One region of the Clostridium fungisolvens genome, then DNA from elsewhere that is predicted to be linked to it. Evidence: riboswitches for the same ligand, from Rfam matches in the RefSeq annotation. Region 1 holds a riboswitch; each other region holds the start of a gene.

Region 1 (3,286 bases):
AATATCCCCCTTATGAACTATCCCTCAATTGAAAATATTATCATAGTTTGTAATAATTTTAAATATGACGTTAAAAAGATTTTATCGTAGGTAAAGGAAGAAGGGATAAGCAATGAATAAAAGGGGGAGGTTTACCCTTGGGGCATTAAAACATAGAGATTTCAGATTCTTTTTTATGGGATCCGTAGTTTCACTTATAGGAACATGGATGCAAAATGCAGGACAGTCTTGGCTTGTAGTAACTTTAACTGATTCTGCTCTTAAACTAAGTTTTGTAAGTGCACTGCAATTTACTCCAGTTTTATTATTTTCATTATTTGCAGGTGCCTTGATTGATAATTATCCTAAGAAGAAGATATTACTTATCACTCAGTCCATAATGGGAATACTAGCCTTTATACTAACCTTTTTAGTGTTTACTCATCAGATACAATATTGGCATATTCTTGTTCTGGCAGCTATTCTAGGGTGCTGTAATGCTGTAGACATGCCAGCGAGACAGTCTTTTATGATAGAACTTGTAGGAAAAGAAGATTTGATGAATGCAATAGCATTAAATTCAACTGTGTTTAATGCAGCTAGAATGGTTGGACCAGCAGTTGCAGGAATAATGATTAAATTCTTTGGCTTTTTCATTTGCTTCTTATTAAACGCAATTAGTTTTATACCTTTAGTATATGGTATTTATATGATTTCAGTTAGCGGTGAGCCAAAGCAAAATGCTGAGAAGAAAAATATGATGTTAGATATAAAAGAAGGACTAAAATATGTCTTCAATTCTAAAGATATACTCTTTACAATATTGTTAGTGTTTTTTGTATCTACCTTTGCTATGAATTATAGTGTTTTAATACCGCTACTCGCAAAACAAGTTCTGAATATGGACTCTGATGGATATGGATATCTTATGTCTGCAATGGGGCTTGGGTCGATGATTTCTGCTTTTACTGTTGCAACTAGAAGTAGAGGACCAAAAAGAAAAATTATGTTTTTGGCAGGAGCAGTGATATCTATAATGTTAGTATTTATAGGAGTATTTAAAGATTATGGAATATCTATCGTAACATTGTTTATTGCAGGGGTATTTAATGTGTTATTTTCAACAACTGCTAATTCTACAATTCAATTGAAGTCCAAAAATGAATTTAGAGGAAGAGTAATGAGTGTATATGCAATGGTGTTTGCAGGGGCAACACCACTAGGAAGCTTGTTTGAGGGAGTGATATCCAAATGGTTAAGCGTAACTGATGCTTTTATAATATCAGGAGTAGTTACTGTAATTATAGGATTTATTATTTATACATTAGTTATGAAACAAGAAAAGTTAGATAGAGAGTTACTTAATTAATATACACAGGCTTCCAATAGGAATACTAATAAATAAATAACAAATAACAAAGTAATGTAAAAGGTTTCTTTAATAGATTGTTAATAATGTTCATATATTAATAATATATTCTTAATAATTTAAAAAACTATTGATTTAATTCGGAAAAGATATTATAGTTGTATCAATGGAAAACAAATTAAATATTATCGTTCTTATCTAGAGAGGTGGAGGGACTGGCCCGATGAAGCCCGGCAACCCGTATATGTTCATTTACATATACAATGGTGCCAATTCCTGCGACGCATTTTGCGTTGAGAGATGAGAGTAAATTCAGGGTCTATATCGCCGGAGTTTATTCTCGGGCGTTTTTTGTTCTGTTTATATGATAATAATTATTGTTTAATAATCAATTTAGGGGGATTTGTATGATAAAAATTGAAGGTGTAAATAAGAGTTTCAATGATATACAAGTTCTTAAAGACATTAATCTAGATATCAAAGAGGGCGAAATATTTGGATTGGTTGGCCATAGTGGGGCTGGAAAGTCAACCTTGCTTAGATGTCTGAACGGACTTGAGTCCTATAATGCAGGAAGTGTTACTGTTGGTGGACAAGAAGTGAAAGACCTTAAAGGTAAGGAAATGAGAAGTTTCAGAAAGGATCTAGGAATGATATTCCAACACTTTTCTCTTCTAGAAAGAAAAAATGTGTATGACAATATAGCTTTACCGATGGAATGTTGGGGCATACCAAAGGCTAAAGTAAAAACTAGAGTAGATGAACTTCTAAAGATTGTAGGATTAGAAGACAAAGCAAAAAGTAAGCCAAGACAACTTAGTGGTGGACAAAAGCAGAGGGTAGCAATTGCAAGAGCTTTAGCACTAGAACCAAAGATTCTTCTTTGTGATGAGGCTACTTCAGCACTTGATCCTAAAACAACTAAATCAATATTATCACTTTTAAGAGAGATAAATGAAAAACTTGGGATAACTATAGTTGTAGTTACTCATCAGATGGAAGTAGTTAAAGAAGTATGCCAAAGAGTAGCAATACTTGAAGGTGGAGAAGTTCTTGAAGTTGGAAATGTTGAAGAGCTTTTCTTAAGACATACTAAAGCTTTAAAAAATCTTCTTGGGGAAGAAGAGATACTGCCAACTGAAGGAGTAAACATAAAGATATTATTCCCTAAGGATAACTCGCATCAAAGTATAATAACCTCAATGGCAAGAGAGCTAGACATCGATTTTTCAATAGTTTGGGGTAAACTTGAAAAATTTAGAGATGATGTACTAGGATCATTAGTTATTAATGTAAGTAAAGATAAAGAACAGGACATTATAAACTATTTAGATTCTAAGCATGTTGGATGGGAGGTTACTATAAATGAGTGATAATTTTAGTCAGTTTTTTAATCTAGTTTTGGTACCAGCTTTAGGAAAGTCGCTATATATGGTGATAATATCAACTATTATTGCAAGTATACTAGGCTTTATACTAGCAATTGTACTTATAGTAACTGATAAGAATGGGTTAAAGCCAAACAGAATAATATACAGTGTATTAGATTTTATAATCAATATATTTAGAAGCTTTCCATTCATCATATTAATAGTTGCAATAATACCACTTACAAGATTTATAGTAGGTAAAAGTATAGGTGAAACAGCAGCTCTGGTTCCTTTAACAATAGGGGCAGCGCCATTTATAGCAAGAGTTATAGAAGGTGCTTTAAAGGAAGTAGACAAGGGGTTAATTGAAGCTGCTAAGTCTTTCGGAGCTTCGAATATGCAGATAATATTTAAGGTTATGGTTAAAGAAGCGTTACCTTCCATAATATCAGGTATAACACTTTCAATAATCTCAATCCTTGGATACTCTGCGATGGCAGGAGCAGTTGGGGCCGGTGGACTTGGTGCAGTAGCATTAACTTATGGATATCAAAGATTTGATAATCAA
Region 2 (3,286 bases), 620 kb from region 1:
ACATCATTTTTACTAGCTTGGCTCATATAAAGTATTGAGTAAATTCCTAAAACTAATCCTACAATAAATACCGCAGTAATTATTAAGTAAATTAATTTATTTTGTCTTAAGTTTTCATTAATTTTATTAATAAATGTGTTCATCTTTTTATCCCCCTTTTTTTGCTTAATAAATATTATGTTCAAATCTCTCAAGATATACTTAAAGAAATTATGTATTTGGTGAATATAAGATGAACTTTTTTTAACAAATATTTTATCTATATAAATTGAAGAGCTGCAATAGTTTTTCCATCCTCAATTTTACCTTGCCTTACCATATCCTTTAATTCTTCTAGTCTAAATTCTTTTAGATTTATAAATTCATCATCATCAAAGTCTGTTTCACCTTTAGTAAGTCCTGTTGCTTTATAAATCCCTATATACTCATCACAAAATCCAGGTGCCGTTGCTATCTTACCTAAGTACTGGATGTTAGTACAGCCGTAACCAGTTTCCTCTTCTAACTCTCTTTTTGCCGCTTCCATAGGATTTTCACCAGCATTTAGCTTACCCGCTGGTATCTCAAGAAGTATCTTCTCTACTGGTTTTCTAAATTGTTCTACTATTAAGATCATTCCATCATCTTTTATAGCCACTATTGCCACAGCCCCTGGGTGTCTAACTATATCTCTATGACCAACTCTTCCATCTGGAAGTTCCACCCTACTTCTTACTACTTTTATAAAATCTCCAGTATATTTCAAATCCTCTTGTAAAGTTTTTTCATCTAACTTGAAACTCATAATTTTCCTCCGAACTTTCGCATCTTTAATTAATCTTCACTTTTTTCTTAATAAAACTAATAATATTATTGATCCATACAAATTTTATTTTTCTATAATAGAAGATTTTTATTAAATTTCATTTTAAGTTAAATAATATACCAAATTTTCACAAAAGTAAATATAGAATAAGCTTATCTCTAAGCTTACACTACAATTACATGCATACTCTTTTCAATTTGTTATAGTAATTATTACGTTTATTTATATCAAATCCATTGGCCGACAATATATCTAATATAAATTTATCAAAAGCAAAATTCCCTCTTTGTCTAAAGTTATCTACATACTTCTGCGATATATTTAGAAATTCATTCTGCCCATGATATAGGCAAAGACTCTCTTCATCTAATAAATAGTCTACTGTATCCGCTCCATTAAATAGGTTGCTGTTTATTAATGAAATAACATAACTTACATATTCTTCTGTATTTGCACTACTCCTTATTACTGTATCCGAAAAAGAGTTTTTGCTAAATCCACTTTTCTTTACTTCATTTAAACCCTTCACAAATATCTCCCCTTTTATTTAAAAATTGCTAATAATTTTATACCTTACTTTACATTAAAAAAGACTTCCTTATATCTATAAGGAAGCCATAATCTCTATATCAATCTTATAGTCCCATATGAAATATGGTAGGTATTAGCACCACACCGTGGTAGGTTGCTGTAAGTTCATCGAGCCCATTCTCTCCCTTACTCTTTATAAGCAAACTATTCAATTTTATATCTTAAAAATAAAATAATCCTCTAATCGTACGATAAGAGGTAGTTTACAATCAAAAAACCACTTATCTTTATTAGTATTACCACCTTGAATAAAACAGGTTGGTGTTATGGTACAAACGAGCTAATCCTCTTCCATAACTCTTGATAAATATTATTTACTTTTATTACATTATAATATTTCTCTACTTTAAAGTCAATTAAATTGTTGTTGTTTCAAAATTGTTAGCACTTTATTTACATTTTAGCATTTTTATATTATTAAATGCCGCTAAAATATTAAGTTGAAATAAAATGGTTAAGCAGGAGATGCTCTATGAGCGAGCTATTAGAATTAAATGATTTTTTCAGATGGAATGGCGTTAATAAACTGTACTGTTCGAACGTAGTGAGTTTACAGTTTTAGCCATGGAATATGACAAAATCATATTAATTCTTTGCGAAAGCTCATTAAAGCATCGGATGATTAACCATTTTATTTCAAAATCATTCTTTGCATAGCATATTACTTAACTTCAACTCTTGCAGTTTCTAGCCATTTGTCTAGTGCATTTTTATTAAAAATATATTTTCCATTAACCTTTAGGTATGGAATTTTTGTATCTGAATTAGCAACAAGTTTATTTAAATCATCTTCTGATATATTTAAATATCTATAGGTATCTACAAAATCAAGCATAGTTTTACCATTCATAATTAAGTTGTTGTTTTGATTGTTCATGACGTTACTTATATTAGAATTTGATTGCGCTATAGCGTACATTCCATTTGCAATAGACCGACCATTAAACTCAGATGAACTCGCTACATCTGTAATAGATTTTTTTAATGAGTTTACACTAAAAACTAAACAAATTCCTAATATAACAATTGCTATTGGCATAGCATTGCCTTTTATGACAGCGTTATAAGCTTTTTTCACTAATTCTCCGTCTTTAAATATTTTCCCCATATTAACTCCCCTTTATATCATAAATCATATACAAAAATTTACTTATTATGTTACCTATGTATATTCTACATAGGTATTATTTAACCTTCAAATTTATTGCATTAGGTTAAAATATTATAAAAAAATCAATAAATGGTGTACTGTAAAATTCTATATTTAAAACATTGTTGAAATTAAATGGTTATAAAGAAGATGCTAAATATACTAAAAATAAAAACCTTCTACATCACCTAAGTGAAAATAGAAGGCTTATTATAAATTATTTAAAATTTATAAATTTGAATATATCCAAAAAAGCTCTTATACTCTTTCAAATTATTCCAAATTTCAAAAGCTATTTAAATATATTAGCTCACTTTATTCTTAAGTCTTAATTTATCAGCGACCATAGCTATAAATTCAGAATTTGTTGGCTTACCCTTATCATTGTGAACAGTGTAGCCAAATAATTTGTTTATAGCATCTACTTGTCCTCTTCCCCAAGCTACTTCTATAGCATGTCTTATAGCTCTTTCAACTCTACTTGCAGTGGTATTATATCTCTTTGCTATAGAAGGATATAATTCTTTTGTTACTGCAGATAATAGTTCCATATCATTTACTACCATGCTTATAGCTTCTCTCAAGTACATATATCCCTTAATATGAGCAGGAACTCCAATTTCATGAATGATGCTTGTTATTTCGGATTCTAAATCTAATGGTTCTTTCTTAGTTTCCACTTTAACTTCTGGTGTTTCCATTAGAGGAACAGTTTTTCTAGTAGAATCTCCTGATATTGT
Region 3 (3,286 bases), 480 kb from region 1:
GGTTTGATATAGTTTCCACATATACCACCTTAGTATTTTGTTTAAAATATTGTTCAATACTTTCATTTACCACATCTACAAATGTTACTTCAACATTAAATTTTGCAAGTTCTTGCTTTAAAAAGGTGTAGCTTCCACCATATAAGACACTTGCTGCTATTATATGATCTCCAGCCTTTACATTAGCAACTATCGACATTGCTATGGCTCCCATTCCAGATGAAAATACCTGCGCATCTTCTGCTTCGTCTATTCCTGCTATTATCTCTTCTAAAGCATCATGTCCTGGATTACCATTTCTTGAGTAAACATACCCTTCTTCTTCGTTATCATAAACTTTATCAAGAGTTTCTACATCATCAAACACAAATACTGAAGTCATTGATATTGGAATAGTCTTGGATCTTGAAACTGATTTAGGACTTTTTTCTCCTAAGTGAGTGAGTCTTGTACTAAAATTGCCTTTCATTTATAAATCCCCCAATCTTAATCTTTATATTTTTCTGAGTTCGTTGAAATTAAAATAACCAAACTTTATTCAGATTTAACTTCCTTTGAACCATGATTTCTAGCATGAATCCATCCTGCATATTCTTCAATTCCTTCACAAGTTGCTAGTGCCTGTTTTTCATTCAAATACTTTTTAGCATTGTTTCCATATATTTTCCTGTCCTCACCTATAGGACATACTTTTATACATACACCGCAGGGATACGCATAGGCATCCTTAAGCTTTGAATGGTATTCCGCACATTTTTTCTTGTCCATATTTGCTATAAGTGTTTCTGTAGTAGTATAAACACTAGCTGGACAGCATCTCTTACACATTTCACATTTAATACAAAGATCCTTATTTAAAAGTTCATCCGGCTCTATTACAGCATCAGTTAAAACAGATACCAATCTAACTCTAGGTCCAAATTCTTTAGTTAATAAAGTATGGTTATAACCTATAGTTCCAAGTCCTGCATACTTTCCTGCCAATACATGTGAAAAGGCAGCCGCTGGTTTCTTCACCAATATAGATATGTCTCCATACCCATCTCTTGGAAAATAAAAGGCTCTATGCCCTAATGTATTTAAATAATTCGCTAGCTTATAGGCTGTTTCATCTAATAATCTATTAGTTGTATTATATAATTCCGAGTAAACTATAGAAGGTGTAGTTTCAAGCATTGGCAAAAATATTTGTATTCCTAAAACAATTATTGACTTCGTTTCAGGCCATATATTTTGCGGAAAATACTCTGGCGATGTTTCTTTAAATTCATCCCATCTATCCACTGAAGCAAAGCCTATAATATTTGCCCCCATTTCCTTAGCTTTATTTATAATATCTTGTTTTAATTTATTACTTCCATTTATATCAGACATAAAAACTCCTCATTCTTTATTTATGACTAATTAACTTTAAAATTTGCATACACTGGTTCTCTAAGGTTAAATCATTGCAAGGATATATATAAATACCATTATTTATTTCAAACAAAATCAGTTCCTTTAGTTATCTGTAATTGACTTTATAAAATTGTAAATCATCGTTAAAAATCTTCCCTCCTTAAAAAAAACTTATCGTAAAGATTAAAAAAAATTATAACTCCTAAAAAACAAAAAAATCTCTTCACTGAAAGAGATTTTTATAACACGTTCCTTATCTTTCAGCATTGCTGCAGGATTTAGCACCATGTATGCAAATGAAACATACTGGTTGCTGGGTTTCAAAGGGCCAGTCCCTCCACCACTCTTAATAAGACTTTATTAAATTATTATTTTATTTATATAATATTTTCTATATTGTGTCAATAAGAAAATAATCTAAATTTATTATGAAAACATATTGACAATACTTATATACAAGATTATTATTGAGTTGTAACTCAATGAGTTTATGCTCATCAAATTAAGGTGGTACTATGACAGAAAATAAAAGACAAATTCAAAAAAGAGAAACTAGAAGCAAGTTAATAGAAATAGCAATGGAGCAGTTTAGCTTAAATGGTATTTTATCAACAAGGACCATAGATATTGCAAAGGCTGCTAAAGTGTCTCACGGCACTGTGTTTTCCCACTTTCCTACTCAAGAAGAGCTACTTATAGCTGTTATCAATGAATTTGGCAATAAGATTGCAACTCGTCTACATGAGTTGGTCAGTGAAGAAAGCACTTTAGAGGATTTATTAAAAGCACATATAACTGCGTTATCAGAGTTTGAAGCTTTTTATACTAGACTGATAATCGAAAGAAGACTTTTACCTGTAGAAGTTCGTAATGTGTATATTAGCATCAACTCAACTATTTCTCATCACATTAGTTTAGCTGCTGAAAGAGAAATATCTCTTGGAAACATACGTCCTCTTTCTATTGATTTACTTTATAACACTTGGGTTGGATTACTACACTACTATTTAACCAATGGTGACCTTTTCTCACCCAATAAGTCTGTACTAAAAAACTATGGAACACAATTATTACATCATTACATTAACTTGATAAAAATATAATTTTAGGAGGTAGTTATTAAATGAAAACTTGTATCGCATGTGGAATGCCTATGGAAACAGTCGAAGATTTCGCTAGTAAAGATGAACGAAAGGATTATTGTAAATATTGTGCACGTCCTGATGGAGCAATGCAATCTTATGAGGAAAAACTTAGTTCATTAACTAACTTCATAATCAAAACTCAGGGATTAGACACTAATGTTGCTAATGAAGTTGCAAAATCAATGATGGCTAAGCTTCCAGCTTGGCAAAAATAAAGTAATAAGGCTTTTGCATTTAATTATGCAAAAGCCTTATTATCTTATACTTTTCCTACTAATTGTTTGCTTTCATTAATATCTTTAGGAATTGCCATTTCTGGAAGCTTTCCGTCTAATGATAGATAGTAATGTCTAATTGGAGTTAGATCGTCATTAAGTTCATATACCAAAGGTGTTCCTGTTGGTATGTTAAGACTTGCTATACCGTCACTAGATATATTATCTAAATATTTAACCAAAGCTCTTAAAGTATTACCATGAGCAGCTATTATAACCTTCTTATCTTCTTTTAAAGCAGGAACAATTTCCTGAAACCAGTCCTGTAACACTCTCTTTTCAGTGTCAGCTAAGTTCTCTGTTAGTGGTAATTGCTCTTCTGACAATCCTTTATATTTTATCTCATGACCAGGATATCTTGGATCATCTTTACTAAGTTCTGGTGGTCTAACATCAACAAATCTTCTCCATTTATGAACCTGCTCTTCTCCATACTTTTCAGCAGTTTCTTGTTTATTTAACCCTTGA

Evidence for each region. Region 1 has a riboswitch for S-adenosylmethionine ahead of bsdtw1_RS16325 (methionine ABC transporter ATP-binding protein). Riboswitches for the same ligand answer to the same signal wherever they lie in the genome.
Region 2: another riboswitch for S-adenosylmethionine. It lies ahead of bsdtw1_RS13580 (hypothetical protein); the one in region 1 lies ahead of bsdtw1_RS16325 (methionine ABC transporter ATP-binding protein).
Region 3: another riboswitch for S-adenosylmethionine. It lies ahead of bsdtw1_RS18555 (epoxyqueuosine reductase); the one in region 1 lies ahead of bsdtw1_RS16325 (methionine ABC transporter ATP-binding protein).

The regions. Positions count from the first base shown of each region.
Region 1 is NZ_BLZR01000001.1:3,715,534-3,718,819, reverse strand. It holds gene bsdtw1_RS16330 (MFS transporter) at 113-1,348, shown strand; SAM riboswitch class I at 1,540-1,655, shown strand; gene bsdtw1_RS16325 (methionine ABC transporter ATP-binding protein) at 1,756-2,721, shown strand; gene bsdtw1_RS16320 (methionine ABC transporter permease) at 2,714-3,286, shown strand, end outside.
Region 2 is NZ_BLZR01000001.1:3,091,941-3,095,226, forward strand. It holds gene spoIIM (stage II sporulation protein M) at 1-143, opposite strand, end outside; gene bsdtw1_RS13575 (NUDIX hydrolase) at 260-784, opposite strand; gene bsdtw1_RS13580 (hypothetical protein) at 981-1,334, opposite strand; SAM riboswitch class I at 1,438-1,538, opposite strand; gene bsdtw1_RS13585 (MerR family transcriptional regulator) at 2,058-2,504, opposite strand; gene spo0A (sporulation transcription factor Spo0A) at 2,852-3,286, opposite strand, start outside.
Region 3 is NZ_BLZR01000001.1:4,195,708-4,198,993, forward strand. It holds gene bsdtw1_RS18550 (trans-sulfuration enzyme family protein) at 1-469, opposite strand, end outside; gene bsdtw1_RS18555 (epoxyqueuosine reductase) at 535-1,374, opposite strand; SAM riboswitch class I at 1,649-1,754, opposite strand; gene bsdtw1_RS18560 (TetR/AcrR family transcriptional regulator) at 1,914-2,501, shown strand; gene bsdtw1_RS18565 (zinc ribbon domain-containing protein) at 2,522-2,758, shown strand; gene gpmA (2,3-diphosphoglycerate-dependent phosphoglycerate mutase) at 2,803-3,286, opposite strand, start outside.